3 regions of the Stutzerimonas sp. genome follow, and region 2 is predicted to be linked to each of the others. Evidence: predicted binding sites of a transcription regulator. Region 2 holds the regulator's gene; each other region holds the start of a gene.
What was found. Region 2 encodes sigma-54, which starts transcription at its own class of promoters, with help from an activator protein. Its sites were predicted from a motif close to ANTGGCATNNANNTTGCTNT; they were not measured.
Positions count from the first base shown of each region.

Region 1: flgB (flagellar basal body rod protein FlgB) is a predicted target of sigma-54. The motif match lies at 2,168-2,187, and genes of this name have one in related genera.
Region 3: glnK (P-II family nitrogen regulator) is a predicted target of sigma-54. The motif match lies at 7,076-7,095, and genes of this name have one in related genera.

Region 1 covers NZ_CEXBBO010000015.1:92,794-102,700, reverse strand. Annotated here, with positions in the region: gene flgA (flagellar basal body P-ring formation chaperone FlgA) at 1-114, opposite strand, end outside; gene AC2LD7_RS11405 (chemotaxis protein CheV) at 210-1,142, shown strand; gene AC2LD7_RS11400 (CheR family methyltransferase) at 1,179-2,003, shown strand; gene flgB (flagellar basal body rod protein FlgB) at 2,229-2,633, shown strand; gene flgC (flagellar basal body rod protein FlgC) at 2,649-3,092, shown strand; gene flgD (flagellar hook assembly protein FlgD) at 3,111-3,794, shown strand; gene flgE (flagellar hook protein FlgE) at 3,826-5,115, shown strand; gene flgF (flagellar basal-body rod protein FlgF) at 5,311-6,051, shown strand; gene flgG (flagellar basal-body rod protein FlgG) at 6,098-6,883, shown strand; gene flgH (flagellar basal body L-ring protein FlgH) at 6,912-7,607, shown strand; gene AC2LD7_RS11360 (flagellar basal body P-ring protein FlgI) at 7,620-8,723, shown strand; gene flgJ (flagellar assembly peptidoglycan hydrolase FlgJ) at 8,734-9,907, shown strand, end outside.
Region 2 covers NZ_CEXBBO010000004.1:91,065-100,971, forward strand. Annotated here, with positions in the region: gene AC2LD7_RS03925 (phosphate-starvation-inducible protein PsiE) at 1-360, opposite strand, end outside; gene AC2LD7_RS03930 (STAS domain-containing protein) at 360-686, opposite strand; gene AC2LD7_RS03935 (MlaC/ttg2D family ABC transporter substrate-binding protein) at 679-1,329, opposite strand; gene mlaD (outer membrane lipid asymmetry maintenance protein MlaD) at 1,341-1,799, opposite strand; gene mlaE (lipid asymmetry maintenance ABC transporter permease subunit MlaE) at 1,799-2,563, opposite strand; gene AC2LD7_RS03950 (ATP-binding cassette domain-containing protein) at 2,589-3,404, opposite strand; gene AC2LD7_RS03955 (KpsF/GutQ family sugar-phosphate isomerase) at 3,653-4,627, shown strand; gene AC2LD7_RS03960 (KdsC family phosphatase) at 4,628-5,149, shown strand; gene lptC (LPS export ABC transporter periplasmic protein LptC) at 5,158-5,730, shown strand; gene lptA (lipopolysaccharide transport periplasmic protein LptA) at 5,717-6,265, shown strand; gene lptB (LPS export ABC transporter ATP-binding protein) at 6,265-6,990, shown strand; gene AC2LD7_RS03980 (RNA polymerase factor sigma-54) at 7,138-8,646, shown strand; gene hpf (ribosome hibernation-promoting factor, HPF/YfiA family) at 8,726-9,034, shown strand; gene ptsN (PTS IIA-like nitrogen regulatory protein PtsN) at 9,041-9,505, shown strand; gene rapZ (RNase adapter RapZ) at 9,640-9,907, shown strand, end outside.
Region 3 covers NZ_CEXBBO010000001.1:112,259-122,165, forward strand. Annotated here, with positions in the region: gene rep (DNA helicase Rep) at 1-739, opposite strand, end outside; gene AC2LD7_RS00565 (putative bifunctional diguanylate cyclase/phosphodiesterase) at 995-2,641, shown strand; gene AC2LD7_RS00570 (BCCT family transporter) at 2,749-4,713, opposite strand; partial or broken gene AC2LD7_RS00575 (YifB family Mg chelatase-like AAA ATPase) at 5,089-6,603, opposite strand; gene AC2LD7_RS00580 (accessory factor UbiK family protein) at 6,622-6,885, opposite strand; gene glnK (P-II family nitrogen regulator) at 7,281-7,619, shown strand; gene AC2LD7_RS00590 (ammonium transporter) at 7,787-9,103, shown strand; gene AC2LD7_RS00595 (ammonium transporter) at 9,183-9,907, shown strand, end outside.

The DNA.
Region 1 (9,907 bases), on a different contig from region 2:
AAGCTGTTCGGGCAGTGTCACGGTTGCCGAATAGGCAAGCTGGCTCAGCCCGCATAAAGCCGGTAAAAGGATTGCGCTGCAAAAGGCTTTGCAAGGTCGCCGGAAAAAAGTCATCTGTTCGCTCATGGCAGATAAGAAGCAAGGGGCGTGCCGTTACGTCCCGGGTCATGACGTCTGAATGCCCATCTCGCAAGCAAGAGGAAACTGGCATGGCCGGTGTATTGGATTCGGTTAACCAGCGTACCCAACTGGTCGGGCAAAACCGTCTGGAGTTGTTGTTGTTCCGTTTGGATGGCAAGCAGCTCTATGGCATCAACGTATTCAAGGTCAAAGAGGTGCTGCAATGCCCCCGGCTGACCATCATGCCCCGGTCGAGCCCGGTTGTTCGCGGAGTTGCGAATATACGAGGCAGCACGCTTTCCATCCTTGATCTCTCTCTGGCGACTAAAAAACCGGCGCTGCAGGATCTCACTAACAGCTTTGCAGTCATTGTCGAATACAACACCAAGGTGCTCGGTTTTCTGGTGCGCTCCGTAGAGCGGATCGTCAATATGAACTGGGAGGACATCCTTCCACCTCCTAAAGGCGTAGGGAGCGATCATTATTTGACGGCTGTGACGCATGTCGATGATCAGATGGTCGAGATTGTCGATGTGGAGAAGGTGCTGGCCGAGGTGGCGCCTGTTTCGGAGCTGTTATCGGTCAGCATCGCGGACGAGGAAACCCATGCCAAGGCGTCGTCCAGCCGCGTCCTGGTCGTTGATGATTCCTCCGTTGCGCGAAAGCAGATAATCCGTTGTCTACAGAATCTGGGTATCGAGGCAGTCGCGCAGAACGATGGTCGCCAGGCGCTGAACTATCTGAAGGGGCTCGTTGCTGACGGCAAGAAGCCATCCGAGGAATTCGTAATGATGATTTCCGACATCGAGATGCCAGAGATGGACGGCTATACACTTACGACCGAGGTTCGTCAGGATCCGGTCATGTGTGATATGCATATTCTGCTGCATACATCGCTTTCCGGCGTGTTCAACCAGAGCATGGTCAAGCGCGTCGGAGCGAATGATTTCCTCGCCAAATTCCGTCCAGACGATCTGGCTAATCGAGTAATAGAGCGTATCCGAGCTGCGGACGGAAACTGAGGCGTGGCCTCTCAATTGACTGGTGGGGCATTATTAGTGTCAGGTGATCCAGATTTCGATCAGTTCCGAATATTTCTAGAGAAGACTTGCGGCATCCTTCTGGGCAGCAACAAGCAGTACCTGGTGGCCAGTCGGCTCAACAAGCTGATGGAGCAGCAAGGGCTCAAGAGCTTGGGGGATCTAGTCAGGAAAATTCAGGCTCAGCCACGTAGCGGTCTGCGCGAGCAGGTCGTCGATGCGATGACAACCAACGAAACGCTCTGGTTTCGCGATACTTATCCGTTCGAAGTCCTCAAGGGTCGTGTTCTGCCGGAGCTACTGAAAAGTGCAGCGGGTCAGCGCTTGCGTATATGGTCGGCGGCCTGTTCGTCGGGGCAGGAACCATACTCGCTGTCGATGACGATCGACGAATACGAACGCAACAGTCCTAACCAGTCGAAACCGGCGGTTCAGATAGTCGCCACTGAGCTTTCCGGCGCCATGCTTGCGGCATGCAAGGCGGCCGAGTATGACAGCCTGGCGATCGCACGAGGTTTGTCGAGTGATCGTTTACAACGCTACTTCGACGTCAAGACGCCAGGTCGCTGGGCAGTCAAGGTGCCGATCCGCAGCCGAGTGGAGTTTCGCGTGCAAAACCTTCTCGACAGCTATGCCGTGCTGGGTAAATTCGACGTGGTCTTCTGCCGGAATGTGCTCATCTATTTTTCCGCAGATGTGAAGAAAGACATTCTCAAACGCATCCATGCCACGCTCAAACCTGGCGGCTATCTATTCCTTGGCGCCTCCGAGGCGCTCAACGGCTTGCCTGAGCTGTATCAGATGGTCCAGTGCAGTCCGGGTATCATCTACAAGGCCAAATAAGCGTCGGTCATCGAGTCGCGCGACGTGTTCGGTACAGCGAGGCGGCGGCAGAAATCTGTCGGAACCGGTGAGCAGGGCGGCAAAAACATGGAAAAGCTTTGCCGCTTTTGACGCGAAATTGATTCTCTTCTCATAAAAATTCCTTATTTTCAATGACTTAATTAAATGGCACGGCCTTTGCTGCTGGTTTGCTAGGCAGACTTGTATCCGGCAGAGGGCCAGATCATGAGCATCAGTTTCGACAAGGCACTTGGCATTCACGAAAAGGCGCTCGGCTTCCGCGCTCAGCGCGCCGAAGTGCTCGCCAACAACATCACCAACGCCGACACGCCCAACTACAAGGCGCGCGATCTGGAATTCAGCGCCGTTCTCGCTGCGCAGAACAGCAAGAATCAGGGCGGATTTGGTCTTAGCGTCACGAGTAGCAAGCACATCGCCGCTGAGGGAATGGAAATTGCCGATCCGGGCCTGCGCTTTCGTACGCCGGCGCATGCGTCGCTGGATCAAAACACCGTCGATGCTCAAGTCGAACAAGCGGCTTATGCCGAGAATGCCATCGACTTCCAGGCAAGCTTTACCTTGCTCAATAGTAAGTTCAGGGGGCTGATGAGCGCCCTGCGCGGCGAATAAAAAGGAGCGAAGCCCATGTCCCTTAGCAGCGTATTCAACATCGCCGGCAGCGGCATGAGTGCCCAGAGCACTCGCCTCAACACCATCTCCAGCAACATTGCCAACGCCGAGACCGTTTCGTCCAGCGTTGACCAGACCTATCGCGCTCGACATCCGGTTTTCGCCACCATGCTGCAGCAAGCCAATGGTGATCCGAATCAATCGCTCTTCGCTGACCAGGATCAGGCCGGTGCCGGCGTCCAAGTGCTCGGCGTAGTGGAAGACCAGAGCGAGTTGCAGGCCCGTTACGAGCCTAACCATCCGGCGGCGAACGCAGAGGGCTACGTGTACTACCCGAACGTCAACGTGGTGGAAGAAATGGCCGACATGATCTCGGCCAGTCGTTCGTTCCAAACCAATGCCGAGCTGATGAATACGGCCAAAACCATGCTGCAAAAAGTTCTGACCCTGGGCCAGTAACCCTTACGAGAGATTGCCATGAGCACTACAGGCGGCGTCAGCGGTACCGGTTCGGTACTCGATCAATATCAGTTCAACAACGACCGCGAGGTCAAAAGCAACGATCTCGGCAAAAACGAGTTTCTTGAGCTGCTGGTCACTCAGTTGAACAACCAGAACCCACTGGAGCCTCAGGAGAACGGTGAGTTCATTGCCCAGCTGGCGCAGTTCAGCACAGTGGAAGGTGTCGAGAAGCTGAACTCCAGCATGGAAACCATGCTGTCGGGTTATCAGTCTTCGCAAGCACTTCAGGCGTCTTCGCTGGTCGGTCGCAAGGTGATCGTGCCGACAGACAAGGCGGTGGTCGATACCAGCGAGACCTTCAAGGCGAGCCTCGTGCTACCAACCACTAGCAGCAACGTATCGGTGAACGTCTATGACAGCGCCGGTACGGTGGTCAACCGGATCAACATGGGTCAGCAGGAGGCCGGCAACGTTTCGTTCATGTGGGATGGCAAGGATTCGAGCGGCAACAGCTTGCCGCCGGGAACCTACCGATTCGAAGCACAAGCCACCTACGAAGGTGAGACCAAGGGCCTTTATACCTTACTGCCCGCCAACGTAGACAGCGTCACTCTCGGACAGAACGGCGGGGAGCTTATGCTCAATCTGGCCGGTGTTGGCAGCATCGGGCTGTCGCAAGTTCAGGTCATCGGTCAGTAACTGCCGGCGCGCCCGGTAACAGGAGCAATTCATGTCGTTCAATATCGGCCTCAGCGGCATGCGTGCCGCCAGCAAAGACCTCAATGTGACGGGTAACAACATCGCTAACGCCGGGACTGCAGGCTTCAAGCAGTCGCGCGCGGAGTTTGCCGATGTATATGCCTCGTCCGTGCTCGGGACTGGCAAGAATCCGCAGGGGAGCGGCGTTCTGCTTGCCAACGTGTCTCAGCAGTTCAACCAGGGCAATATCAACTACACCCAGAACGCGCTGGATTTGGCGATCAATGGAAACGGCTTCTTCCAGGTCAGCAATAACGGCGCGCTGAGTTACACGCGTGCAGGTTATTTTGGTACCGACAAAGAAGGTAATCTGGTCGATAACTTCGGCTATAACCTTCAGGGGTACTCGGTTGACGGTAACGGCAACATTCAGACCGGCCAGGTAAGTGATCTGAAGATTCAGACCGCCAGTCAGGAGCCGAAGGCGACATCGCAGATCACGCAGGGCTTCAACCTCAACTCGACCAACAACCCGCCTGCCAATACGCCCTTCGATCCTGCGGATCCGTTGAGCTACAGCTCGTCGACGTCAACGAATATCTATGACGAGCAAGGTAACGCGCATGTCATGACCCAGTATTTCGTAAAAAGCTCGACAGCTAATACCTGGCAGATGAATGTGTTAATCGACGGACGCAACCCGCAGACGCCTACGGATCCGATAAACGGGGCCACACCAAGCTCGATTACTCTTGAGTTCAGTCCGTCTGGCAGCTTAGTCACGCCGGCCAATGGCAGCATGGCGATAGCGGGATGGCAGCCAGCCGTGGAAAACAGTGATGGCACCTGGTCATTGAACAACGCGGCGCCGGCGACAGGGTTGGATATGACCTTGGATATGCGCGGGTCAACGCAGTACGCCAGTTCATTCGCCGTCAACCAAGTCAGCCAGGATGGCTATACCACGGGCGAGCTGGCAGGACTTGAAATTAGCGAAACCGGTGAAATATTTGCCCGCTACACCAACGGCCAATCCAAGGTTCAAGGGCAGATCATTTTGGCTAATTTCGCCAATGTTCAAGGCTTGACGCCGGTAGGTAAAACTCAGTGGGTGCAGTCCTTCGAATCGGGTGAGCCGGTTCGCAACCCGCCGGGTAGTGGAACGCTCGGCTCATTGCAGGCTGGCGCTCTGGAAGACTCCAACGTCGAGCTATCGGACCAGCTGGTCAACCTGATCGTCGCTCAGCGCAACTACCAGGCGAACGCTAAAACCATCGAAACCGAAAGCGCAATTACCCAGACGATTATCAATCTGCGCTGATCATTTAGCTGCGACGGCAATCGTCGCATGGCGGGATTCTGCCGCTTCGTTGTCTTTAAGGCCCTTCGGGGCCTTTTATTTTTGTGGATTTCTTTATAGATCAGCGAGTTACCGTGTTTTTTAGGCGTTGGCATGCGCATTGCTTTCTAAAGCTTTATAGATAGCAAGCGTCAATTCCCGCGTCTCGGAGGTTCGATGGACAAGATGCTCTATGTGGCAATGACGGGTGCGAGCCAGAACGCTCGCGCGCAGCAGGCCCATGCCAACAACCTGGCGAATATCTCGACTACCGGCTTCCGTCGTGACTTTGAGCAGGCACGGTCGATGCAGGTCTTCGGCGACAGTTTTCCGGCACGCGTATATGCCATGACGGAGCGGCCCGGGACGGATTTCAGCTCGGGCACGTTGCAGGAAACGGGTCGGGATCTGGACGTGGCAGTTGAAGGCGACGGCTGGATCGCGGTGCAAGCGCCTGATGGCAGCGAAGCTTACGCCCGGACCGGCAGCCTCAATATCGACACCTTGGGCATGCTGCGGACCGGCGACGGTTTGCCGGTGCTCGGCAATGCCGGACCGATTGCCGTGCCGCCAGAAGAGAAGGTAGAGATCGGCGCCGACGGGTCCATCAGTATTCGAGCGCTTGGCGAGGATCCGAACGTGGTGGTGACGGTAGACCGCCTCAAACTGGTCAACCCCGATCCGAAGCAATTGGGGAAGGGCACCGATGGCCTTATCCGCATGAAAGATGGACAGCCCGTCGAGGCAGACGCCGCGGTACGCGTGACGTCCGGCTTTCTCGAGGCGAGCAATGTCAACGCGGTGGCGGAGATGACTTCGATGCTGGCGCTGTCCAGGCAGTTCGAGCTTCACGTGAAGATGATGCGCACCGCTGAAGAAGATGGTGCCGCTGCGGCCCGAGTCTTGCAGATCAGCTAAGTAAACAACGCGCTGCGCCCGAATATCGGCGCACGAGGAGAAGAACATGCTTCCAGCACTTTGGGTGAGTAAGACCGGTTTGTCCGCCCAGGACATGAACCTGACCACCATTTCCAACAACCTGGCCAACGTTTCTACTACGGGCTTCAAGAAGGACCGTGCAGAATTTCAGGATCTGCTTTATCAGATTCGCCGGCAGCCGGGTGGCCAATCGACCCAGGACAGCGAGCTTCCTTCCGGTCTTCAGTTGGGTACGGGTGTGCGCATCGTTGGCACGCAGAAGCAGTTCACCGCGGGTAGCTTGCAAACCACCGAACAGCCGCTCGATATGGCGATCAATGGCCGGGGTTTCTTTCAGGTCTTGCTGCCTGACGGCACCGTTTCGTACTCGCGTGACGGTAGCTTTCACCTGAACGCCGATGGCCAGATCGTGACGTCCAACGGGTACGCGCTGGAGCCGGCGATCGTCGTGCCGCCGGAAACCCAGACCTTCACTGTGGGCGAGGATGGAACTGTTTCCGTAACCACGCTCGGTAACCCGGCGCCGCAGATCATCGGCAATCTGCAGACCGCTGACTTCGTCAATCCGGCCGGCCTGCAGGCGATGGGCAGCAACCTGTTCCTGGAAACCGCCGCCAGCGGCGCGCCACAGGTCAGCACGCCCGGCCTCAACGGACTGGGTACCGTGCTGCAGAACACTCTTGAAAACTCCAACGTCAGCGTGGTCGAGGAGCTGGTGAACATGATCACCACTCAGCGCGCCTATGAAATGAACTCCAAAGTCATTTCTACGGCCGATCAGATGCTGTCCTTTGTCACCCAGCAGCTGTAACAACATCAGCCGCTGGATTGAGGTGAATATGCGCCGCTTGTTGACTGCCCTTCCGCTGATGTCAGCCGTGATTCTGTCCGGTTGCGTGGCACCAGCACCGAAGGCCAATGATCCCTATTACGCGCCGGTGCTGCCGCGTACGCCGCTACCGGCTGCGCAGAACAATGGCGCTATTTATCAAGCGGGTTTCGAGACCAATCTCTATGACGATCGGAAGGCCTATCGGGTCGGTGACATCATCACCATCACGCTCAATGAAAGGACCCAGGCGAGCAAGAACTCCAACTCGAAGATATCCAAGGACAGCAGCGCCAATATCGGTCTCGGGTCGCTGTTTGGTGGTGCCGTTTCGATGGCCAACCCACTAACGGGCAACAGCATGAGCCTGGGCGCCGAGTACGAAGCGGCACGTGACACCTCCGGTTCCGGTCAGGCGGGGCAGAGCAACAGCCTCTCCGGTTCGATCACCGTTACCGTGTCCGATGTGCTGCCCAACGGCATTCTGGCGATTCGCGGTGAAAAGTGGATGACGCTCAACACTGGCGACGAACTGGTGCGCATTGCTGGTTTGGTGCGCTCGGATGATATCGCCACCGACAACACCGTGCCGTCGACGCGCATCGCCGATGCCCGCATCACTTATTCGGGTACCGGCGCCTTCGCCGATGCCAGCCAGCCTGGTTGGCTGGACCGTTTCTTCATCAGCCCGTTGTGGCCGTTCTAAGCAGGTGCAGGCATGAAACTGTTCAGCTCGATCGTCGTTGCCTTACTCTGCTGGGTAGTCATCCCGGCTCAAGCCGAGCGGCTCAAGGACATCGCGACCATTCAGGGCGTTCGTAGCAACCAGCTGATCGGCTACGGCCTAGTGGTAGGTTTGAATGGCAGTGGTGACCAAACCACGCAAACGCCGTTCACGGTGCAGACCTTCAACAACATGATGGCGCAGTTTGGTATCAAGGTACCGACGGGCGGCAATGTTCAGCTGAAGAACGTCGCGGCCGTGTCCATTCATGCGGATCTGCCACCTTTCGCCAAACCGGGCCAGACGATCGATATCACTGTGTCGTCGATCGGTAACGCCAAGAGTTTGCGCGGCGGCAGCCTGCTGATGGCACCGCTCAAGGGTATCGACGGCAACGTCTACGCCATCGCCCAGGGCAACCTGGTAGTCGGTGGCTTTGATGCGGGCGGCGCGGATGGCTCGCGCATTACCGTCAACATTCCGTCTGCGGGCCGTATCCCCGGTGGCGCAACCGTCGAGCGGCCTGTGCCGAGCGCTTTCAATCAGGGCAACACGCTGACCCTGAACCTCAATCGTCCAGATTTCACCACCGCTAAGAATATCGTCGACCATATCAATGAGCTGCTGGGCCCAGGCGTAGCACAGGCGCTTGATGGTGGTTCGGTGAGCGTCAGCGCGCCTTTGGATCCGAGCCAACGCGTCGATTATCTGTCGATCCTGGAAAATCTCGAGGTCGATGTCGGCCAGGCCGTCGCTAAAGTCATTATCAATTCGCGTACCGGCACCATTGTCATCGGGCAAAACGTGCGTGTGCAGCCGGCCGCGGTGACCCACGGCAGTCTTACCGTGACCATCTCCGAAGACCCGCAGGTCAGCCAGCCGAATCCGCTGTCGGATGGACAGACTGTGGTCGTACCCAATTCCACGGTCAAGGCGGAGCAGGAAGCCAAACCAATGTTCAAGTTCGGTCCGGGTACCACGCTTGATGAAATCGTTCGGGCAGTGAACCAGGTGGGCGCAGCGCCCAGCGACCTGATGGCCATTCTCGAGGCGCTCAAGCAAGCCGGTGCGTTGCAAGCCGACCTGATCGTGATTTGAGGACGACGAGATGGAAAATCGACTGGGAATTGGCCGACGCACGCCTGACAGCGGTAGCTACTCTGACCTGAATCGTCTGAATCAGCTCAAGGTGGGCAAGGACCGTGACGGCGCGGAGAACGTGCGCAAGGTCGCTCAAGAGTTCGAGTCTTTGTTCATCAACGAAATGCTCAAGTCGATGCGCTCGGCCACCGACGTCATGTCCAAGGACAATCCGTTCAACAGCCAGGCCAGCAAGCAATACCAAGACATGCACGACCAGCAATTGTCGGTCACCCTTTCCAAAGAGGGTGGCGGTATCGGTCTGGCCGACGTTCTGATTCGGCAGCTGAGCAAGCTGCAGGAACCCAGCGAAAAACCCAACCCGTTCGGCCAGGTCGCGCAGACCGCTGGTGCCAAGTGGGCAAGCAATCCTAACGCCGCCGTGGCGCCGGTAGACCCAGCGAGAAATGATTCGCAGCTGCTCAACCAGCGACGTCTGGCGCTGCCTGGCAAACTTGCGGAGCGTCCATCCGCCGAGGTTGCAACAAAGAATTCCGAGGTCGAACAGGCGGGCAAGCCGCAGCCGCTGGTGAACCTTGACTGGAAACCTGCGACCGCCTTCGCTGCGCCCCAAGATGCACCGCTAATCGTCAACGGCGTCGAGGCGACGGTGCCGAGCGCACCGAGCAAGACGCGTTTCAGCTCGCCGGATGAATTCATCGCAACCATGCTGCCTATGGCTGAAAAGGCGGCCAAGCGTCTCGGCGTTGAGCCACGTTTCCTGGTGGCACAGGCCGCACTGGAAACCGGTTGGGGCAAATCGATGATTCGCCAGAAGGACGGCAGCAACAGCCACAACCTGTTCGGCATCAAGGCTAACGGCTGGGATGGAGAATCCACCCGGGTGAAAACCACCGAATACGTCAACGGTAAGGCAACCAAGCAGATGGCTGGCTTCCGCGCTTACGACTCGTTCGAGCAGAGCTTCAACGATTACGTCCGTTTGCTGGAAAACAACGACCGCTACCAGTCGGCTATCCAGGTCGCGAGCACTTCCGGCGACTCGGAGCGCTTCGTCAACGAGTTGCAACGAGCTGGTTACGCAACCGACCCACATTACGCGAGCAAGATCAACCAGATCGCCCGCAAAGTGCAGACCTACCAGACAATCGCCGACGCGAGTTCGGCTCCCGCCATGCGGA
Region 2 (9,907 bases):
TCCGGAAATATAGACCACACCCATGTCCGGACGATGATGATGCGAAACATCCGAGATCAGCAAACGAGTCAGCGCGGTAATAGCTACGTAAATAAGGAAGCGCACGGGCATATGGTTGGTCTTGAAATAAATCCCAACCATTGCACCGAGTTCTAGATAGATGAACAGCAGCAGGATGTCATCGACGCTGATGCTGCCTTTCTCGATCATGCCCAGAAACGCCACCAGCCCCGCCCAGGCAGTGACCGCACCGATAGCGAACAGCGACAGATAATGAAAAGTTTCGACCAGGAGGTTTCCCAGCGACTCGGCCACTGCGTGAACTTTGCCGCGCATTGATTCCGCCCAGCGCAATAGCATCAGTCCGCTTCCTGTGTTTCGTCTGCCAACGAAAGTACATCCAGCAGGCCAGACACCCTGGCGATTTCATGCATATCGCTGGGCATACCGACGATAGCCACCTCTCGACCCGACCCGATTGCATCGCGAGTAAAAGCCAGCAGCAGGGAAAGCCCGACGCTGCTGGATTTTTCCACTGACGAGCAATCGATCAGCAGCCGTTCGCTTTTAATCGCACGAATCAATGCCTGCCCGTCGCGGCGCAAAGCCGGGCCGGACTGGTAATCGAGCACGCCGGAGAGCCGCAGCTCGCCGCCAGCCCCCCTTTCGACGCGCCCGTCACTCATCGCCCGCCGCCTGCTGACCGGCTTCGGTGTCCTTGGCCCGCGCGACCACTTCGGCCCAGCCATCGATGGTCTTATCCAGATCACCATTGTTTTTCTGCATGGCGTCGGCGAACTGGTCGCGGAACAGCTTGCCAATGTTGATGCCGTTGATGATTACATTGCGAACCAGCCACTCACCGTTGTGATTGACCATGGTGTAGGAGACCGGATAGATCTCGCCCTGGCGACCCGTCACTTCCATACCGACGCTGGTGCGCTCCGGATCCTGCTTGCCGCTCGCTGGCAGCACTCGGATCTGCTGATTGTTGTACTCCAGCAGGGCGTTGCCGTAGAACTGCATGAGGCTACGCTTGAAGTTCTCCTGAAAGCGCTTCATTTGCTCAGGGCTGGCGCTGCGTGAGTATTTCACCGTCATGATGCTGCGGGAAATACCCTCGGCATCCACTGCCGAGCCGAGAATGTCGTTGAGCGAGTCGTAGAAGGCATTCGGATCCTGACGGTATTGCTCCTTGTTGGTCTTGAGGTCGGCGAGCAGTTCATCTGTGGTCCGCTGGATCACTTCGTGGGCGCTCGGGGCCGCCTGAACCAGCAGAGGCAGGGCAGCGAGCAATACCAGCAAGCCGCGACGCAGGGCAGTCATCATATGAATACTCCTCACTCTTTATTTACGGAATTGAGTAGAAATTTGCCGATCAGGTCTTCCAGCACCAGCGATGACTGGGTATCACGAATGGTATCGCCGTCGCCCAGTGTCTCTTCTTCGCCACCCACGCTAATGCCTACATATTTCTCGCCCAGCAGCCCGGCGGTCAGAATCGAGGCGGTGGAGTCGGTCGGCAGGATATCGACATCCTTCTGCACTTCCAGCGTGACACGTCCGGTATAGCTCTCGCGGTCCAGGTCGATTGCGGTCACTTTACCGATGGTCACGCCGGCCATGGTGACCTTGGATCTGACACTGAGACCGGCAATATTGTCGAAATAGGCGTAAAGCTTATAGGTGTCAGTACTGGCGGCATTCAGCCCGCTGACCCGCAGCGATAGCAACAGCAAAGCCAGCACGCCCGCCAGAAGGAACAGGCCAACACCGATTTCCAGGGTGCGGATACGCATCAAAAATCTCCAAACATCAACGCGGTCAGAATAAAGTCGAGGCCGAGTACCGCCAGCGAGGCGTAGACCACGGTTCGGGTAGTGGCGCGGCTGATCCCCTCGGAGGTCGGCTCGCAATCGTAGCCCTGGAAAACCGCGATCCAAGTGACTACCACAGCGAATACCATGCTCTTGAATACTCCATTGAGTACATCCGAGGTAAAGGTGACGCTGTTCTGCATATTGGCCCAGAAAGAGCCTTCGTAAACGCCAAGCCAGTCCACCGCAACCATCGCACCGCCCCAGATACCGACCACATTGAAAATCACGGTCAGCAACGGCAGCGAGATGAAACCGGCCCATAGCCGCGGCGCAATGATGTACTTCAGCGGATCGACGCCGATCATTTCCAGGCTGGACAATTGCTCGGTGGATTTCATATTTCCGATCTCAGCAGCCAGTGCCGAACCGGCGCGCCCGGCGAACAGCAGTGCGGTGACCACCGGCCCCAGCTCGCGCAGCAGCGTGAGGGCCACCATCTGTCCCACCGCCTGTTCGGAGCCATAGCTGCTGAGAATGCTGTAGCCCTGCAGCGCCAACACCATCCCGATGAATATTCCCGACACCACCACGATTGCCAGCGACAGCACGCCAACCGAGTACAACTGCCTGATCAGCAGGGAAAAACGATTGCTCAAGCCACTAGGGCCGAACAGGGCGTGGAACAGGAACAGCGTCGCACGGCCCTGCGCGGCGACCACATTCATGCCGGCTTCACCGAGCATACGGACTCGTTCGATCAAGGAACGCTTACGCACCGGAGCCTCGCAACAGGTCGTCGGCATAGGCCGGTGCAGGAAAATGGAAAGGCACCGGACCGTCTGCCGCGCCTCTCATGAACTGCTGGATCCGTGGGTTGGCCGACTCGCGAAGCTCGGCAGGCGTACCCTGCCCGAGCACTTGGCCATCACCGACCACATAAATGTAATCGGCGATGCTGGCGGTTTCGGCCAGATCGTGAGAAACCACGATACTGGTGATACCCAGCGCATCGTTGAGCAGGCGAATCAATTGCACCAGAACACCCATGGCGATAGGGTCCTGGCCAGCGAAGGGTTCGTCGTACATGAGAATCTGCGGATCCAGCGCAATGGCGCGCGCCAGGGCCACACGACGTTTCATCCCGCCAGATAACTCATCAGGCATCAGCTCGATCGCACCCCGCAGGCCTACCGCCTGGAGCTTCATCAGAACGATGTCGCGAATCATCTCTTCTGGCAGTTTGGTATGCACGCGCAACGGAAAGGCGACGTTTTCAAAGACATCGAGATCGGTGAACAGCGCACCGCTTTGAAACAGTACGCCCATCTGCTTGCGCATATCGAACAGCTCCCGACGCGACAGGGTCGGCAGATTGGTTCCCGCCACCCACACCTCGCCGCTGGCCGGCTTGAGCTGGGCCGCGATCAAGCGCAACAGTGTCGTCTTGCCGCAGCCGGACGGCCCCATGATGGCCGTCACTTTGCCCTGCGGTATGACAATATCGACGTTGTTGAAAATGCTCCGCTCCCCGCGCTTGAAGGTGACACCCTTCAGCTCGACGGCGTTAGCGTTGGCGGCGCTCATTGGCTCTCCTTGGCTACAGTCTGCGAATCAGACGCCCCCCAGTGTTCCGGAGTTACTTCGCGCGACCGTTTTCGGCGGCGAACTATAGCACCGCGCTGTCGGCCTCCCCAACACGCGACTGTGTCGGCGCATGAGCGAGAGTGCCACTCCCAGCCAGAGTTCAGGTTCGTACCCACTGTAGCTTTTCGGTGAGTAGCGATCGGATTGCCGCTATAATCCCGCGTTTTCATTCAGGCAACGATGTGACCATGAGCCAAAGCAGCCAGCTGATCGAGACTGCCCAGCGCACTATCCACATGGAGATAGAGGCGGTCGAAGAACTCAAAACACGCATCGACGATCAATTCGTCAAGGCTTGCGAGCTTATCCTCGGCTGCAAGGGGCGCGTCGTCGTGGTCGGCATGGGCAAGTCGGGCCATATCGGCAACAAGATCGCCGCCACGCTCGCCAGCACCGGGACCACCGCATTCTTCGTTCATCCGGCCGAAGCCAGCCATGGCGACATGGGCATGATTACCCGCGACGACGTCGTCCTCGCTCTGTCCAACTCGGGTACCACCAACGAAATCGTGACACTGCTGCCGCTGATCAAACGCCTCGGCATTACGCTGATCAGCATGACCGGCAACCCCGATTCGGTGCTCGCCAAGGCAGCAGCGGTCAATATCGACGCCAGCGTCGCCATTGAAGCCTGCCCGCTGAACCTGGCACCCACATCCTCGACCACCGTCAGCCTAGTACTCGGCGATGCATTGGCGATCGCCCTTCTGGAAGCGCGCGGCTTCACCGCGGAAGATTTCGCCTTTTCGCACCCTGGCGGCGCGCTTGGCCGACGCCTGCTGCTCAAAGTCGAACACGTGATGCACTCAGGTGACCGCCTGCCTCAGGTCAACCGGGGTACTTCGCTACGCGACGCACTGCTGGAGATGACCCAGAAAGGTCTCGGCATGACCGTGGTCATCGAGGACGACGGCAGCCTGGCCGGGGTATTCACCGACGGCGACCTGCGTCGCACTTTGGATAAAGGCATCGATGTACGCCAGACCAATATCGATCAGGTGATGACCCTCCACGGCAAGACAGCCAACGCTGACATGCTTGCTGCCGAAGCCCTGAAAATCATGGAAGACAGCAAGATCAGTGCGCTGGTAGTGGTCGACGATAATGACCATCCCGTCGGCGCGCTCAACATGCATGATCTGTTGCGCGCAGGAGTGATGTAAATGAACGATTTACTGCGACGCGCCCGCAATATTCGCCTGGCCATTTTCGACGTCGACGGTGTGCTGACGGATGGCAAGCTGTACTTCCTGGTCGATGGCAGCGAGTTCAAGACCTTTAACACACTCGACGGCCACGGCATCAAGATGCTGATCAACTCTGGGGTGAGCACCGCGATAATCAGCGGCCGCAAGACACCTGTGGTCGAACGCCGTGCACAGAATCTGGGCATCCAGCATCTCTATCAGGGACGCGAGGACAAGTTGGTGGTCCTCGATGAGCTGCTCGCCGAACTCGGAATCGGCTACGCTGAAGTCGCCTATCTGGGTGACGATCTGCCAGACCTGCCGGTAATCCGCCGGGTGGGCCTGGGCATGGCCGTCGCCAGTGCCGATGCCTTTGTTCGCCAGCACGCTCACGGAGTCACCAGCGCCCGCGGCGGCGAGGGCGCTGCTCGAGAGTTCTGCGAACTGATCATGCGTGCCCAAGGCAGCCTCGAAGCCGCTCAGGCCGCCTATCTCTAGAGGTTTCAATGCTGAGCAGAATCCGTTTCCCTGCCATCCTGCTGTTGATTGCGCTATTTCTCGTCGCGATCGGCTATTGGAACATTCGCCCCGAGAGTTTCATGCAGGAACCGACTGCGGCCACAGGTGAGGAATCGCCGATCGACTTTTACGTAACCAACTCCAGAACCGTCCAGTACCAACCGGATGGCAAGCGTAACTACGAACTGTCTGCGGAGAAAGTTGAGCACGTCAAGGCCAGCGACGTGAGCCTCCTGACCCGACCCGACTTGCATTCTTATCGCGGCACCGAGTTGCCATGGCACGTGACCAGCGAGCGCGGCGAAGTCGGCCCACAGGGTGAGGAAGTGGAGCTGATCGATAACGTCAGGATCGAACGCAACGATGCCAAGGGGCGTCCAACCGTCATCACCACCAGCCGAATGACGGTGCTCCCCGAGAAGGATTATGCCGAGACCCGCCAACCCGTTAGAATCGTCGCCGCAAACGGTGTGACCACCGCCACGGGCATGAAAGCGTATCTGAATGAAGGCAGGATGCTCCTGCTATCCAACGTAAGAGGCCAGCATGAGCTGCGTTAAGACTTTCCCCTTCCTGCTCGGCTTGAGCATTTTTCTGTTCGGCTCGAATGCCCATGCGCTTCCTGAAGACCGCAACCAGCCGATCCGCGTCCAGGCCGACACCGCGGAATTAGACGATCGACAGGGCGTTGCCGTGTATCGCGGCGATGTGGTCATTACCCAAGGCACCATGAAGATCACTGGCAATACCGTGACCATTACGCAAAACAAGAATGGCGATGTCGAGGTTTTCACCTCCATCGGCAAGCCTGCCTATTACGAGCAGAAGCCAGCGGTGGACAAGGAAATCGTCAAGGCTTACGGCCTGACCATCCAGTATTTCGCAGCGAATGAGCGCATCGTCCTGATCGATCAGGCGAAAGTCGTTCAGGAAGGCAACACCTTCGAAGGCGAGAAGATCGTCTATGACACCCAGCGTCAGATCGTCAACGCCGGCCGAGCCACCAATACCGACGTAACCACCCCGCGTCCTCGCGTGGACATGGTCATCCAGCCGCGCAACAAAGACCAGCCGGCAGCGGAGCAGACCGAGTAATGGCGATTCTCAAAGCCCAGCACCTGGCAAAAAGCTACAAAAGCCGTCAGGTCGTGCGTGATGTAAGCCTGTCCATCGAGAGTGGTCAGATTGTCGGTTTGCTTGGACCGAACGGCGCCGGCAAGACCACCTGCTTCTATATGATCGTCGGGCTGGTAAAAGCCGATCAGGGTCGCGTGCTGATCGACGAGCAGGATGTCACCCACCTCCCCATGCATGGCCGTGCCCGCGCCGGCATCGGCTATCTGCCACAAGAAGCGTCGATCTTTCGCAAACTGTCGGTATCCGACAACATCATGGCGATTCTCGAAACCCGCAAGGACCTGGATCGCAGCGGTCGCCAGCAGGCGCTGGAAAGCCTGCTGCAGGAGTTCCACATCAACCACATCCGTGACAGTCTCGGCATGAGCCTGTCCGGTGGTGAACGGCGCCGCGTGGAGATTGCCCGCGCACTCGCCACCGCTCCCAAGTTCATCCTCCTCGACGAGCCCTTCGCCGGCGTCGACCCGATCTCGGTCGGCGACATCAAGCAAATCATTCATCACCTCAAGGCCAAGGGCATCGGCGTACTCATCACCGATCACAACGTGCGCGAGACGCTAGACATCTGCGAGACCGCTTACATCGTCAACGATGGCCAACTGATCGCCGAGGGTGACGCGGAGACGATCCTGGCCAACCAGTTGGTCAAGGAAGTTTACCTCGGACACGAATTCCGTCTCTGATGTGATTTTTCCGCTCACACCGTCGCACGGGACTAGGCAAAGGCTTCGTTGGCAGGCATATAATTTGCTTATAGCGGGCGTGCACAGCGCCAGTGAAATCGGAACAGGCGCGGTTGCGCCGGCAAATAAGGTTCGAAGTCCTCTGCCATGAAACCATCGCTAGTCCTGAAGATGGGCCAGCAGCTGACGATGACACCGCAGCTGCAACAAGCCATACGGTTGCTCCAGTTATCCACGCTCGATCTCCAGCAGGAGATACAGGAGGCGCTGGACTCCAATCCCATGCTCGAGCGCGAGGAGGATGGAGACGACTTCGATAACTCCGATCCGATGGCCGAGTCGATCGAGAAGAAACCTGAAAGCACCTCGACCGAGCAGGACACGCCGGACAATCACTTCGAAGAGCCCATCAATACGGTGGAAAACCTCGAGGAAGGCGATTGGGGCGATCGTATTCCCAATGAGCTGCCGGTGGACACCGCCTGGGAAGACATCTACCAGACCAGCGCCAGCAGCCTGCCCAGCAATGACGACGACGAGTGGGACTTCACCACCCGCACGTCCATCGGTGAAAGCCTGCAGAGCCATCTGCTCTGGCAGCTCAATCTCGCCCCGATGAGCGATACCGACCGTCTCATCGCCGCAACGCTGATCGATTGCATCAACCCGCAGGGTTACCTCGACGAAACCCTCGAAGAAGTACTCGAGTCGTTCGATCCCGAGCTGGAAATTGAACTCGATGAAATCGAAGTCGTGCTGCGCCGCATCCAGCAGTTCGAGCCCGCCGGCATCGGGGCGCGCGATTTGCGCGAATGCCTGCTACTGCAGCTGCGCCAACTACCCGAGCGAACGCCTTGGCTGGGCAAAGCGATACGTTTGGTAAGCGATCAGCTGGAGATACTCGGCAGCCGCGACTACAGCCTGCTGATGCGCCGCATGAAGCTCAAGGAAGACGAGCTCCGCCAAGTGGTCGATCTAATCCAGACGCTCAATCCGCGTCCCGGCTCGCAAATCGAAGCGAGCGAGCCGGAATACGTCGTGCCCGACGTAATCGTGCGCAAGCACAACGAGCGCTGGCTGGTCGAGCTGAATCAGGATGCGATGCCGCGCCTGCGGGTGAATGCCCAATACGCAGGCTTCGTCAAACGAGCCGACTCCAGCGCCGATAACACCTTCATGCGCAACCAATTGCAGGAAGCGCGCTGGTTCATCAAAAGCCTGCTCAGCCGCAACGAGACGCTGATGAAGGTCGCCACGCAGATCGTCGAACACCAGCGCGGCTTCCTCGATCACGGCGATGAAGCCATGAAACCGCTGGTGCTGCACGACATTGCCGAAGCGGTGGGCATGCATGAGTCGACGATCTCGCGGGTCACCACGCAAAAATACATGCATACACCGCGCGGCATCTACGAGCTGAAATATTTCTTCTCCAGCCACGTCAGCACGGCCGAAGGCGGCGAATGCTCGTCCACCGCCATCCGCGCGATCATCAAGAAGCTGGTGGCGGCGGAAAACCCGAAAAAGCCATTGAGCGACAGCAAGATCGCTGGTTTACTGGAGGCACAGGGTATTCAAGTTGCACGCCGCACCGTCGCCAAGTACCGCGAATCATTGGGTATCGCGCCGTCCAGTGAGCGTAAGCGGTTGTTGTAATGCCAGGCGACCTGGTCGATCTCTTCCGGTGACGGGCGCGCAGCCCGTCAATTCGCACGTGGCAAAAAGGAGATGCAGTATGCAAGTCAACATCACTGGCCTTCACCTGGAAATCACAGAAGCCCTGCGTGACTACGTCGAGGAGAAATTCGAGCGCCTGGAAAGACATTTCGATCGCATCATTGCCGTCCAGGTGATTCTGCAGGTCGAGAAACTCAGACAGAAAGCCGAAGCCACGCTGCACGTTGCCGGGCGCGAAGTCGTCGCCAACGCAGAACATGAAGACATGTACGCCTCCATAGACCTGCTTGCCGACAAGCTCGACCGGCAGCTCATCAAGCACAAAGAAAAACAGCTCGACCATAACCAGGGTGCCCTCGCTCGCTGACCCATCATGATCCGAATCGAAAATATCCTGACCCCCGGACGTTCCTTGGTGAACGTATCGGGTGGCAGTAAGAAACGCGTCCTGGAACAGATCGCCAAAGTAATTGGCCAAGACCTTCCAGACCTTGATTCCCAGACCATCTTCGAAAGCCTCATTGCCCGCGAAAAGCTCGGCTCTACCGGCTTCGGCAACGGCATCGCCATCCCGCACTGTCGCATGCCCGGCTGCGTGTCGCCGCTCAGCGCGGTGCTGCGGCTCGACGCACCGGTTGACTTCGACGCCATCGACGGTGCACCGGTCGATTTGCTATTCGTACTGCTGGTACCGGAAGCCGCGACCGACGAACACCTCGAACTGCTTCGCCAGATCGCCAGCATGCTGGACCGTGAGGAAGTGCGTGAACGCCTGCGCAGAGCCGCCACCGGACAGGACCTGTATCAGACCGTCGTCGATATTCAGAGCGGTAGTTAGCGCAACGGCATGGCCGATCGCCCCGCGCAAAGTGAGGAAAGAGACGTGTCCGTAACCTGCCAACTCCCAACCCAGCAGCGTATGCAGCACGGCTCGTGCGTTCGAGTCCGCACCCTGTCGAACCTCGCTCCGCAATGCGCCTGATCATCGTCAGTGGCCGCTCCGGGTCAGGCAAGAGCACGGCGCTCAATGTGCTTGAGGACAACGGCTTTTACTGCATCGACAACCTTCCCGCCGGGCTACTTCCAGAGCTGGCGGAGCGAGCGTTGCTGCATACCGAACTGTTGCATCCGCAGGTCGCTGTCTCTATCGATGCGCGCAATTTACCAAGCCAGCTGAAGCGCTTTCCCGAACTGCTCGATGAGGTCCGCGCGCGGCACATTCAGTGCGATGTTTTGTATC
Region 3 (9,907 bases), on a different contig from region 2:
TCGACTGGTCGTCATCACCCACCACGGTGAAGTGCGCGCGCTCCTGCACTAGCAATTTCACCAGCAGATATTGGCTGGCGTTGGTGTCCTGGTACTCGTCCACCAACATGTAGCGGACCTTGTTGCGCCACTTTTCCAGTACGTCGGGGTTGTCCTGAAAGAGCTTCACCGGCTGCATGATGAGGTCGTCGAAGTCGACCGCGTTGTACGCCTTCAGCGTGCGTTGGTAGTGGATGTAGACGATCGCCGCGGTCTGTTCTTTCGGATTGCGAGCCTCGCTCAGCGCTTGTTCGGGCGTGATCAGGTCGTTCTTCCAGCTACCGATGTAATTCTTGATCCCGTCGACGCCGTCATCACCGGCATATTCCTTCTGCATGATGTCGGTCAGCAACGCCTTGATATCGCCCTCATCGAAGATCGAGAAGCCCGGCTTGTAGCCCAGCCGGGCGTATTCCTTGCGAATGATGTTCAGACCGAGATTGTGGAATGTCGACACCGTAAGTCCGCGCCCTTCGCCGCCGCGCAGCAGGCTGCCGACGCGCTCCTTCATCTCGCGCGCGGCCTTGTTGGTGAAGGTCACGGCGACGATGTATTGCGCGCGGATGCCGCATTGCTGGATCAGGTAAGCGATCTTGCGGGTGATCACGCTGGTCTTGCCGGAGCCGGCGCCGGCGAGCACCAGCATGGGACCGCCGACGTAGTTCACGGCTTCCTGCTGCCGGGGATTGAGTCGGGACATTCTCGTTTGGTCTGTAGAAGCGGGGGCGAGAGTTTAGCAGGGCTGGGACGACGGGATAGCTGCGTCGGGACCACATGGGTGCCGGTCGTCGCAAGTGGGGGTTTGCTAGCGGCCGGAATCCTCTAGTCTATGGGCGCGGCGTCCGCTCAGGCTGCTCAGCCTCCCGCCCCGCTTCACACATGGAGGTGTAATTGTCGAGGTGGTCATCCACCTGCAGCTCCGCACGAACCGGGGATACACATGTCCGTACAACCTATGCGTCTGGTTCTGCTGGCCGACGAGCCCGAATGGGGGGAAGGTCTGCGTGCCGCCCTGGACGCGTTGCGCAGCCCTCATCGGCTGATCGTGGCCGAGAACTGGCCCGCCGTTACGGAGTATCTGGCCGAAGGCGGGCATAGCCTGTTGTTCACGACGCCAAGTCGCCGTCCCGCATCCGCTCGCTTCCCCTGGCCGACGGTGTTACTGCTCGAGGAAGAGCCTGATGAGATGCCGGAAGGCGTGATCGACTGGCTCACCGGCCCGCAGCTCAATCCCGATATGTTGCATCGCTCCCTGCGCTATGCCCGCGAGCGTTGCAATCTGCAGGGCGCGCTGCAACGCCTGGCGGTACAGGATTCGCTGACCGGGATCGCCAATCGTCAGGGCTTTCAGGCATTGCTCGCGGCACGTTTGGCCGAGCACGAGGGCGAAGGGCTGGTGCTCGGCCTTCTCGATCTGGACAATTTCCGCCGAGTCAACGACACGCTTGGCCATCAGGCCGGGGATCGCCTCATTCTGCAGGTGGTGGCGCGCTTGAAGGCGCAGTTGGAGGTGGGTGATCTGGTTGCCCGGCTGGGGGGCGACGAGTTCTCGCTGCTGCTCGATACCGCCCGCCAACCCGGACGCGCCGAACGGGTGGCCGACCGTGTGGTGGAGGCGCTGGCCGAGCCTTACTGGCTCGATGGCGAAAGCCTGATACTTGGCTGCAGTCTCGGACTGGCGCATGCCAAGGCCGACGCTGACGCCGATCAGCTGCTGTGGCTGGCGCAGATTGCCATGCGTCATGCGAAGGCCAAACAGGGCTGCACCTGGTATCGCTACAACGAACGGATCAACCGCAGCGCCAGCAACCTGGCGGATCTGGAGGGCGAGCTGCGCCGGGCGCTACGCCGCGACGATTTGGAACTGCATTATCAACCGCGTCTGTGCATGGAGACCGGACGAATCGTCGGCATGGAAGCCCTGGTGCGCTGGCCGCATGCCGAGCGCGGTCTGCTGGCACCGAACGAGTTCATTCCCATGGCCGAGGAGAGCGGGCTGATCGTACCGCTGGGTTACTGGGTCATCTCACGGGCGCTGCGTGACATGCAGAGTCTGCGCGAGAGCGGCGCCGGCGAGCTGCACATGGCGGTCAATCTATCGTTTCGACAGTTTCAGGACAGCCAACTGCTGGCTACCCTGCAGCGGCTGATCAAAGAGCGCGGGGTGGATCCGCACTGGCTGGAGTTCGAGCTCACCGAGACGGCGGTGATGCGCCGCAGCGACCAGGTGCGCGGCACCATGAACGCACTGGCGGAGCTGGGTGTACGCTTTTCGCTGGACGATTTCGGTACGGGTTTCTCCTCCTTCGTGCACCTGAGTCGGCTGCCCATCAGTCTGCTCAAGATCGACAAGAGCTTCGTCGAGCAGCTGGCGCGGCGCCCACAAAACAGCCGGCTGGTCCGTGCCATGATCAGCCTGGCGCACAATTTGGGTCTGGAAGTGGTCGCCGAAGGGGTGGAGGTGGCCGCCCAGCTCGGGCAACTAAGGCGCTTCGGCGCCGATCAGGTGCAGGGCTATCTGATCAGCAAACCTCTGCCACTGGCGGAGTTGAGCGTTTTTCTGAAAACCGAAGGTAACGCGAGCAAAGCGGCTGGACGCTAGTGTCCGGAATCTGACTTCCGATTCAGGGCTGGAAAGCTGGATGGAAAGCCTGGGTTGCCCCGTCATGCTTTTCGTCCAGCCTCCAGCCTCCAGCCTCCAGCCTCCTGTTAACGCACGATGTGCAGAAAGTGCATGTGCTTCTCGTACTGGTCGAGGATGTCGCCGATCACGCCGTCGCGGCTCCAGCCCATTACGTCATAGTTCTGCCCGCCTTCCTTGAGGTGCACCTCGGCGCGGTAGTAGTTGCGCTCGTCCGTATCGCCCTCGTCGGCGGCGACGAAGCTCGGCATCGGATAGCCGCGTGGACGGATCTGATAGATGAAGTCGGGCGCGCCTTCATGGGTGATCTGCAGCCCGGTCAGGTTGTCCTCGCCGGTCATCAGCTCCACGCCGTAACCCTGCTGGCGCAATTCTTCGGCGACAGCGGCGCAGGCGGGCGTCGCAATCGCAGCGAGGAAGCTCTCCACGTCGCGACGCCGCGGGTATTTGGTCAGGTTCTGCACCCGGCGACGCCAGCCGCCTTCCTGCGGGGCCGTGGGCGTGGTGCTGAGCGCCTGGTAGCGCAAGCCCTGTTTGGTGGCGTCGAAACGCAACGCCTTGAGCAGCCCCCACATGGCGCACAGCAACACCACAGTAAAGGGCAGTGCACTGGCGATAGTGGCGGTCTGTAGCGCAGTCAGCCCATCGGCCAGCAGCAACGCAATCGCCACGATGCCCATCGACCCGGCCCAGAAGATGCGTTGCCAAATCGGTGTGCTCTCCTGACCGCCGGAGGCGAGCATGTCCACCACCAGCGCGCCGGAATCCGCCGAGGTAACGAAGAACACCACCACCATGATGATCGCGATCAGCGAGATGAACGAGGAGAATGGGAAATGCTCGAGGAAAGCGAACAGGGCCAGCGAGCTGTCCTTATCGATGGCCTCGCCGAGGCTTGTGACATGTTCCCAAAGGATCAAATGAATGGCGGTATCGCCGAACACCGTCATCCACAACAGGGTGAAGGCGGTCGGCACCAGCAGCACGCCAGTGACGAACTCGCGGATCGTCCGGCCGCGTGAGATACGCGCGATGAACAACCCGACGAAGGGCGACCAGGCCAGCCACCAACCCCAATAGAACAAGGTCCAGCCACCGATCCAGTCGTTCGGCTCGTAGGCATAGAGATTGAAAGTCGCGGTGACGATCTGCGAGAAGTAGTTACCGGTGTTCTGCACGAACGTCTGCAGGATGAACACCGTCGGGCCGGCGATCAGCACCATTAACATCAGCAGAACGGCGAGGCTGAGATTCAGCTCGGACAACCGCCGTACGCCCTTGTCCAGTCCGGTAACCACCGAAATGGTCGCCAGCAACGTAGTGGCGGCGATCAAACCGATCTGCACGGGTACGGAAATGGGCAGGCCATACAGATGGTTGAGGCCGGTATTGATCTGGGTGACACCCAGACCCAGCGAGGTGGCGACGCCCAGCACCGTGCCGATGATGGCGAAGATATCTACGGCGTGACCAATGGGGCCGTAGATGCGCTCACCGATTAGCGGATAGAGCGCCGAACGCAGCGTCAGCGGCAGACCGTGGCGGTAGCTGAAGTAGGCGAGGATCATCGCGACGATCGCGTAGATGGCCCAGGCATGCAGCCCCCAATGGAAGAAGGTGATTTTCATCGCCTCCCGCGCGGCTTCCACCGTGCCGCCTTCCCCCACCGGGGGTGAAAGAAAATGCATCACCGGTTCGGCAACACCGAAGAACATCAGCCCGATGCCCATGCCAGCGGAAAACAGCATGGCGAACCAGGTCAGGCTGCTGTAGTCGGGCTCACTGTGATCGGGACCAAGTTTGATGTCGCCGTAGCGACTGAGGGCGAGCAGCACGACCATCAGCAGGATGACGGCGACCGCAAGGATATAAAGCCAGCTGAGATTGGCAATGATCCAGGCCTGGAGATCGCCGAACAGCGTTTGCGCATGTTCGGAAAACGCGACGCTGTAGATTACCAGCGCGAGGATCAGTACGGCAGAGCCGTAGAAAACCGGAGGGTTGATGGTGGAAGAAGACTTGTTTGCCTCCATGCTGCGCTCCTTTGGTACCGTTTTGGGGAGTGGGCCGCCTGTGGCGAAAGAGGATGCAATCTAACATAACGGTCTACTTCTGACCGGGCGAACCAGACTGTGTGAAAACTACTGCGCTCGGTTATGCCGCGTTAAAAACAGGCTCGGAATGCGAGCCCAGTCCGCTTCCTCGCCTGTTTTTGTGGGGACGCCTAGTTCTTGCCTCACCTTCGCTCGCTACGTTTTCACACGGTCTGGAAGGGTCGCCTCCACGAGTTCTTACATGATGTGACAGCGCAATATGGCGTGTTGCGGCAAAGTATTTGCCAAGCCGTGTCCCGCTATGAACCCGCACTGTATGTCGCGAAAGGCTGCCTTTGGGCAGCCTTTCGCCGGTCAGGATGCCTGGCTACCCGGTCGGTATTGCAGCGCTTCAGCCAAATGTGGGCGGCCGATAAGCGCGGCCTGCTGCAAGTCCGCCAGCGTTCGCGCCACTTTGAGTATTCGGTGGGCCGCGCGCAGCGACAGGCCGAGACGCTCACAGGCACGTTCCAGCCATTGCTGGTCTTCGGGTTGCAGTTGGCAATGGCTACGCAACCCAGTCAGATCGAGAAAGGCGTTGGCGCAACCTTGGCGCGCCAGCTGGATGCGACGTGCGTCGGCTACCTGCTCGGCAACCACGCGGCTGTTTTCGCCGATTGTGGGTGGCGCGTTGAGCGCAGTGGCTTCCCGGGCCACGGTGAGGTGCAGATCAATGCGGTCGAGCAGTGGCCCGGACAGCTTGCCGCGGTAGCGCTGAATCTGGTCCGGCGAACAGCGGCAGCGACCGCTGGGGTCGCCCAGGTAGCCGCAAGGGCACGGATTCATAGCCGCCACCAGCTGAAAACGGGCCGGGAAGCGCACCTTGTCCCGCGCCCGGGCGATGACAATACAGCCTGATTCCAGGGGCTCGCGGAGCACCTCAAGCACCTTGCGATCGAACTCCGGCAGCTCGTCAAGGAACAGCACGCCTTGGTGCGCGAGGGTGATTTCCCCCGGCCGCGGCCGACTGCCGCCACCGACCAACGCCGGACCGGATGCACTGTGATGGGGCTGACGAAACGGGCGCTGCGGCCAATGTTCGAGCGGCGACTGGCTAGCCACCGATTGGATCGCCGCGACCTCCAGTGCCTCCTGCTCCTCCAGCGGAGGCAGCAGACCGGGGAGACGACTGGCGAGAAGAGTCTTTCCGGTGCCTGGGGGGCCGGAAAAAAGCAGGTTGTGCGCGCCCGCCGCAGCGACCAGTAGACCGCGCTTGGCGGCAGCCTGGCCCTGCACATCGGCCAGGTCGGGATAGGGCAGGACCTGACGTAGCAATCCCTGAGCCTGGAATGGCGCAATCGGCGCCAAACCGTTGAAGTGCGCGGCGACTTCCAGCAGGTGATCCGCGGCGTACACCACCAGACCGGACGCCAGGCTCGCTTCCTCGGCATTGGCTCGTGGCACCAGCAGGGCGCGTCCGGCCTGGCGTGCGGCCAGTGCTGCGGGCAGCACACCTTGAACCGGGCGCAGCGCACCGGAAAGCGCCAGCTCGCCGAGGCATTCGAGTGTGTCGAGACGGTCCGCCGGAATCTGCCCGCTGGCGGCGAGAACGCCCAGAGCGATGGCCAGGTCGAAGCGGCCGCCATCCTTAGGCAGATCGGCAGGCGCGAGGTTGAGCGTGATTCGGCGAGCGGGGAAATCAAAACCGGAGGTCTGGATCGCGCTGCGCACGCGGTCCTTACTCTCCTTGACCGCGGTTTCTGGCAAACCGACCAATGCCAGTGAAGGCAAGCCGTTGGCTAGATGCGCTTCGACGGTGACGGTGGGCGCTTCGACGCCCACCTGGGCGCGGCTGTGAACTATGGCAAGGGACATCCGATCACTCCTTTGATCGTGTCGCCACCGGTTTTATTCGGAGGCGGGTGGCGCGAGTTTTTCTTCCAGCTCGGCGACCTTGGCTTCGAGTGCTTCGAGTCGCGCTCGGGTGCGGGCGAGAACGACCATCTGACTGTCGAACTCGTCGCGGCTGACTACGTCCAGCTTGCTCAGCGCGCCCTGCACGATGCCTTTGAACTGCGCTTCGATTTCCGGGCGGGGTAGAGGCGTTTCGCCGTTGAACAGACGCGAGGCTTGGGAGCCGATGGCATCGAGAAAAGCTTTGGGTGGGAACATGGGTATCACCTGTTTCTGAGCGGCGGGCAGTGTAACACGGCCGGTCTGGGGTCGATTTTCGCCTGTGTGCACGTTTGTGGGCATGCTGCCGCACGGTCGTGCCCGGTATTGGTGCGCGGCTTCGCTGATCTGGTGTCGGGTGCACTGCGCGTGCACGACGCGGAGCGCGCCAGATCGCACCTCTCGCAAAACTGGCATTGATTCTGCTTGGCTGGCCATGACAGATGCACCGAAGCGTTGCGGTGCGCAGGCGATTCGGGACGTTTCGTCGTATCGGTTGATGGTGTCGGATGGTCGCTCGGCAATGCCGGCGCGTTACAAGAGCCAGACACTGAGCTTAGACTTGAACCGGGTTCGTATTTCTGGGGCAAGTCCATCTAAACGGGAGAAGTTTCATGAAACTAGTCACTGCCATCATCAAGCCGTTCAAGCTGGACGACGTACGCGAGTCGCTGTCCGAGATCGGCGTTCAGGGCATCACGGTCACCGAGGTCAAGGGTTTCGGGCGCCAGAAGGGCCATACCGAGCTATACCGCGGCGCTGAATATGTGGTCGATTTTCTGCCAAAAGTGAAGATCGACGTGGCGATTGCCGACGATCAGCTCGATCGCGTGATCGAGGCCATTACCAAGGCGGCCAACACCGGCAAGATCGGCGATGGCAAGATTTTCGTCGTCAATCTGGAGCAGGCCATCCGCATCCGAACCGGCGAAACCGACACCGACGCGATCTGATCGGCCTCGTCACGTAGCGAACGGTTGGCCGGGCGGAGACGCCCGAGACCAGGCGCAATCGGCGAGCGAGCCGAGCCCGCCTTACCGCCGCGACGCGCGAAGCCACAATAGTTTGCGATTGCCTGCCTCGGCAGGCTTACGAACCCCCACGCCCCAGGAGTAAAACCATGACTCTGCGAAAATTCGCAGGGCTAGGAGCCCTTTTGTCTCTGATAAGCCCCGGCATCGCCATGGCACAGGAGGCAACGCTTGATTCCGGTGATACGGCATGGATGCTCACAGCCACTGCGCTGGTGCTGTTCATGACCATTCCCGGACTGGCGCTGTTCTACGGCGGCATGGTCCGCTCGAAGAATATCCTTTCGGTGATGATGCAATGTTTCGCCATCACCGGCCTGATGAGCATTCTCTGGATGGTCTACGGCTATAGCCTGGCCTTCGACACCACGGGCATGGAAGCGGGCGTCACCAATCTCAACTCCTTCGTCGGCGGTCTCGGCCGCGCTTTCCTGAGCGGCCTGACACCCGACAGCCTCACCGGCACCGTCCCGGAAAGCGTGTTCATCACGTTCCAGATGACCTTTGCCATCATCACGCCGGCGCTGATCGTCGGGGCTTTTGCCGAACGCATGAAGTTCTCTGCGATGCTGGTGTTCATGGGCGTCTGGTTCACCCTGGTCTATGCGCCGATCGCACATATGGTCTGGAGCGGCGATGGTGGTCTGATGTGGGACTGGGGCGTGCTCGACTTCGCTGGCGGTACCGTCGTGCACATCAATGCCGGTATCGCTGGTCTGGTGGCTTGCCTCGTACTTGGCAAGCGCAAAGGCTTCCCTACCACGCCAATGGCGCCGCATAACCTGGGTCTGACATTGGTCGGCGCGGCAATGCTCTGGATCGGCTGGTTCGGCTTCAATGCCGGGTCGTCCCTCGCCGCCAATGGCACCGCCGGCATGGCCATGCTGGTTACGCAGATTGCCACTGCCGCTGCGGCCCTGGCTTGGATGTTCGCCGAGTGGATAACCCACGGCAAACCGAGTGCGCTGGGCATCGCCTCAGGCGTGGTGGCCGGTCTGGTCGCCATCACTCCGGCTGCAGGCACCGTCGGCCCGATGGGTGCGTTGGTCATCGGCCTGGCCTCGGGTGCTATCTGCTTCTTCTGCGCCACCAGCCTAAAACGCAAGCTCGGTTACGACGATTCGCTGGACGCCTTTGGCGTGCATGGTATCGGCGGCATCGTTGGTGCGTTGCTCACCGGTGCATTCGCAGCGCCCGCGCTGGGCGGCTTCGGTGAGGTGGACAACATCGCTTTGCAACTATGGATCCAGTTCAAAGGCGTGCTCTTCACGGTGGTGTACACCGCCGTCGTCACCTTCGTGACTCTGAAAGTCATCGACGTGGTGATGGGGCTGCGGGTCAGCGAAGAAGAAGAAACCGTCGGCCTCGATCTCAGCCTGCACAACGAGCGCGGCTACAACCTGTAAGCACACGGAGTGCGCCCGGAGCCAACCCGGGCGCCTTAACCGAACAGCGTCGCGAGGCGCTCGGCAAAAGGTGATAACAATGGATAGCACAGCACTGATACCCGTCCAGTACGGTCTCGACACCTTCTACTTCCTCATTTGCGGCGCGCTAGTGATGTGGATGGCGGCCGGTTTCTCCATGCTCGAAGCCGGTCTGGTTCGCGCAAAGAACACCGCCGAAATCCTCACCAAGAACATCGTGCTCTATGCGGTGGCTTCGATCATGTACCTGTTGATCGGCTACTACATCATGTACTCCAGCCCGGATGGCGGCATCCTGCCGAGCCTGGGATTCCTGATCGGTGACGAGAACGCAGTCGACATAGTCGCCGCCGGCGGTGAGGACGCGCCTTACTACTCGACGCGTGCGGACTTCTTCTTCCAGGTGGTTTTCGCGGCGACCTGTATGTCGGTGGTCTCCGGCGCGGTAGCCGAGCGCATGAAGCTATGGGCCTTCATCGCTTTCGCGGTGGTGATGACCGGCGTGATCTATCCAGTGCAGGGCTTCTGGAAGTGGGGCGGCGGTTTTCTCGACGCAGCAGGCTTCCTCGATTTCGCCGGCTCCGGTCTGGTGCACATGGCGGGCGCCTCGGCTGCCCTGGCTGGTGTGCTGCTGCTCGGTCCGCGTAAGGGCAAGTACGGCCCTAACGGGCAGATCAACGCCATTCCCGGAGCGAACTTGCCGATCGCGACCCTCGGTGCGTTCATCCTGTGGATGGGCTGGTTCGGCTTCAACGGTGGCTCGCAGCTGAAAATGAGCACCAT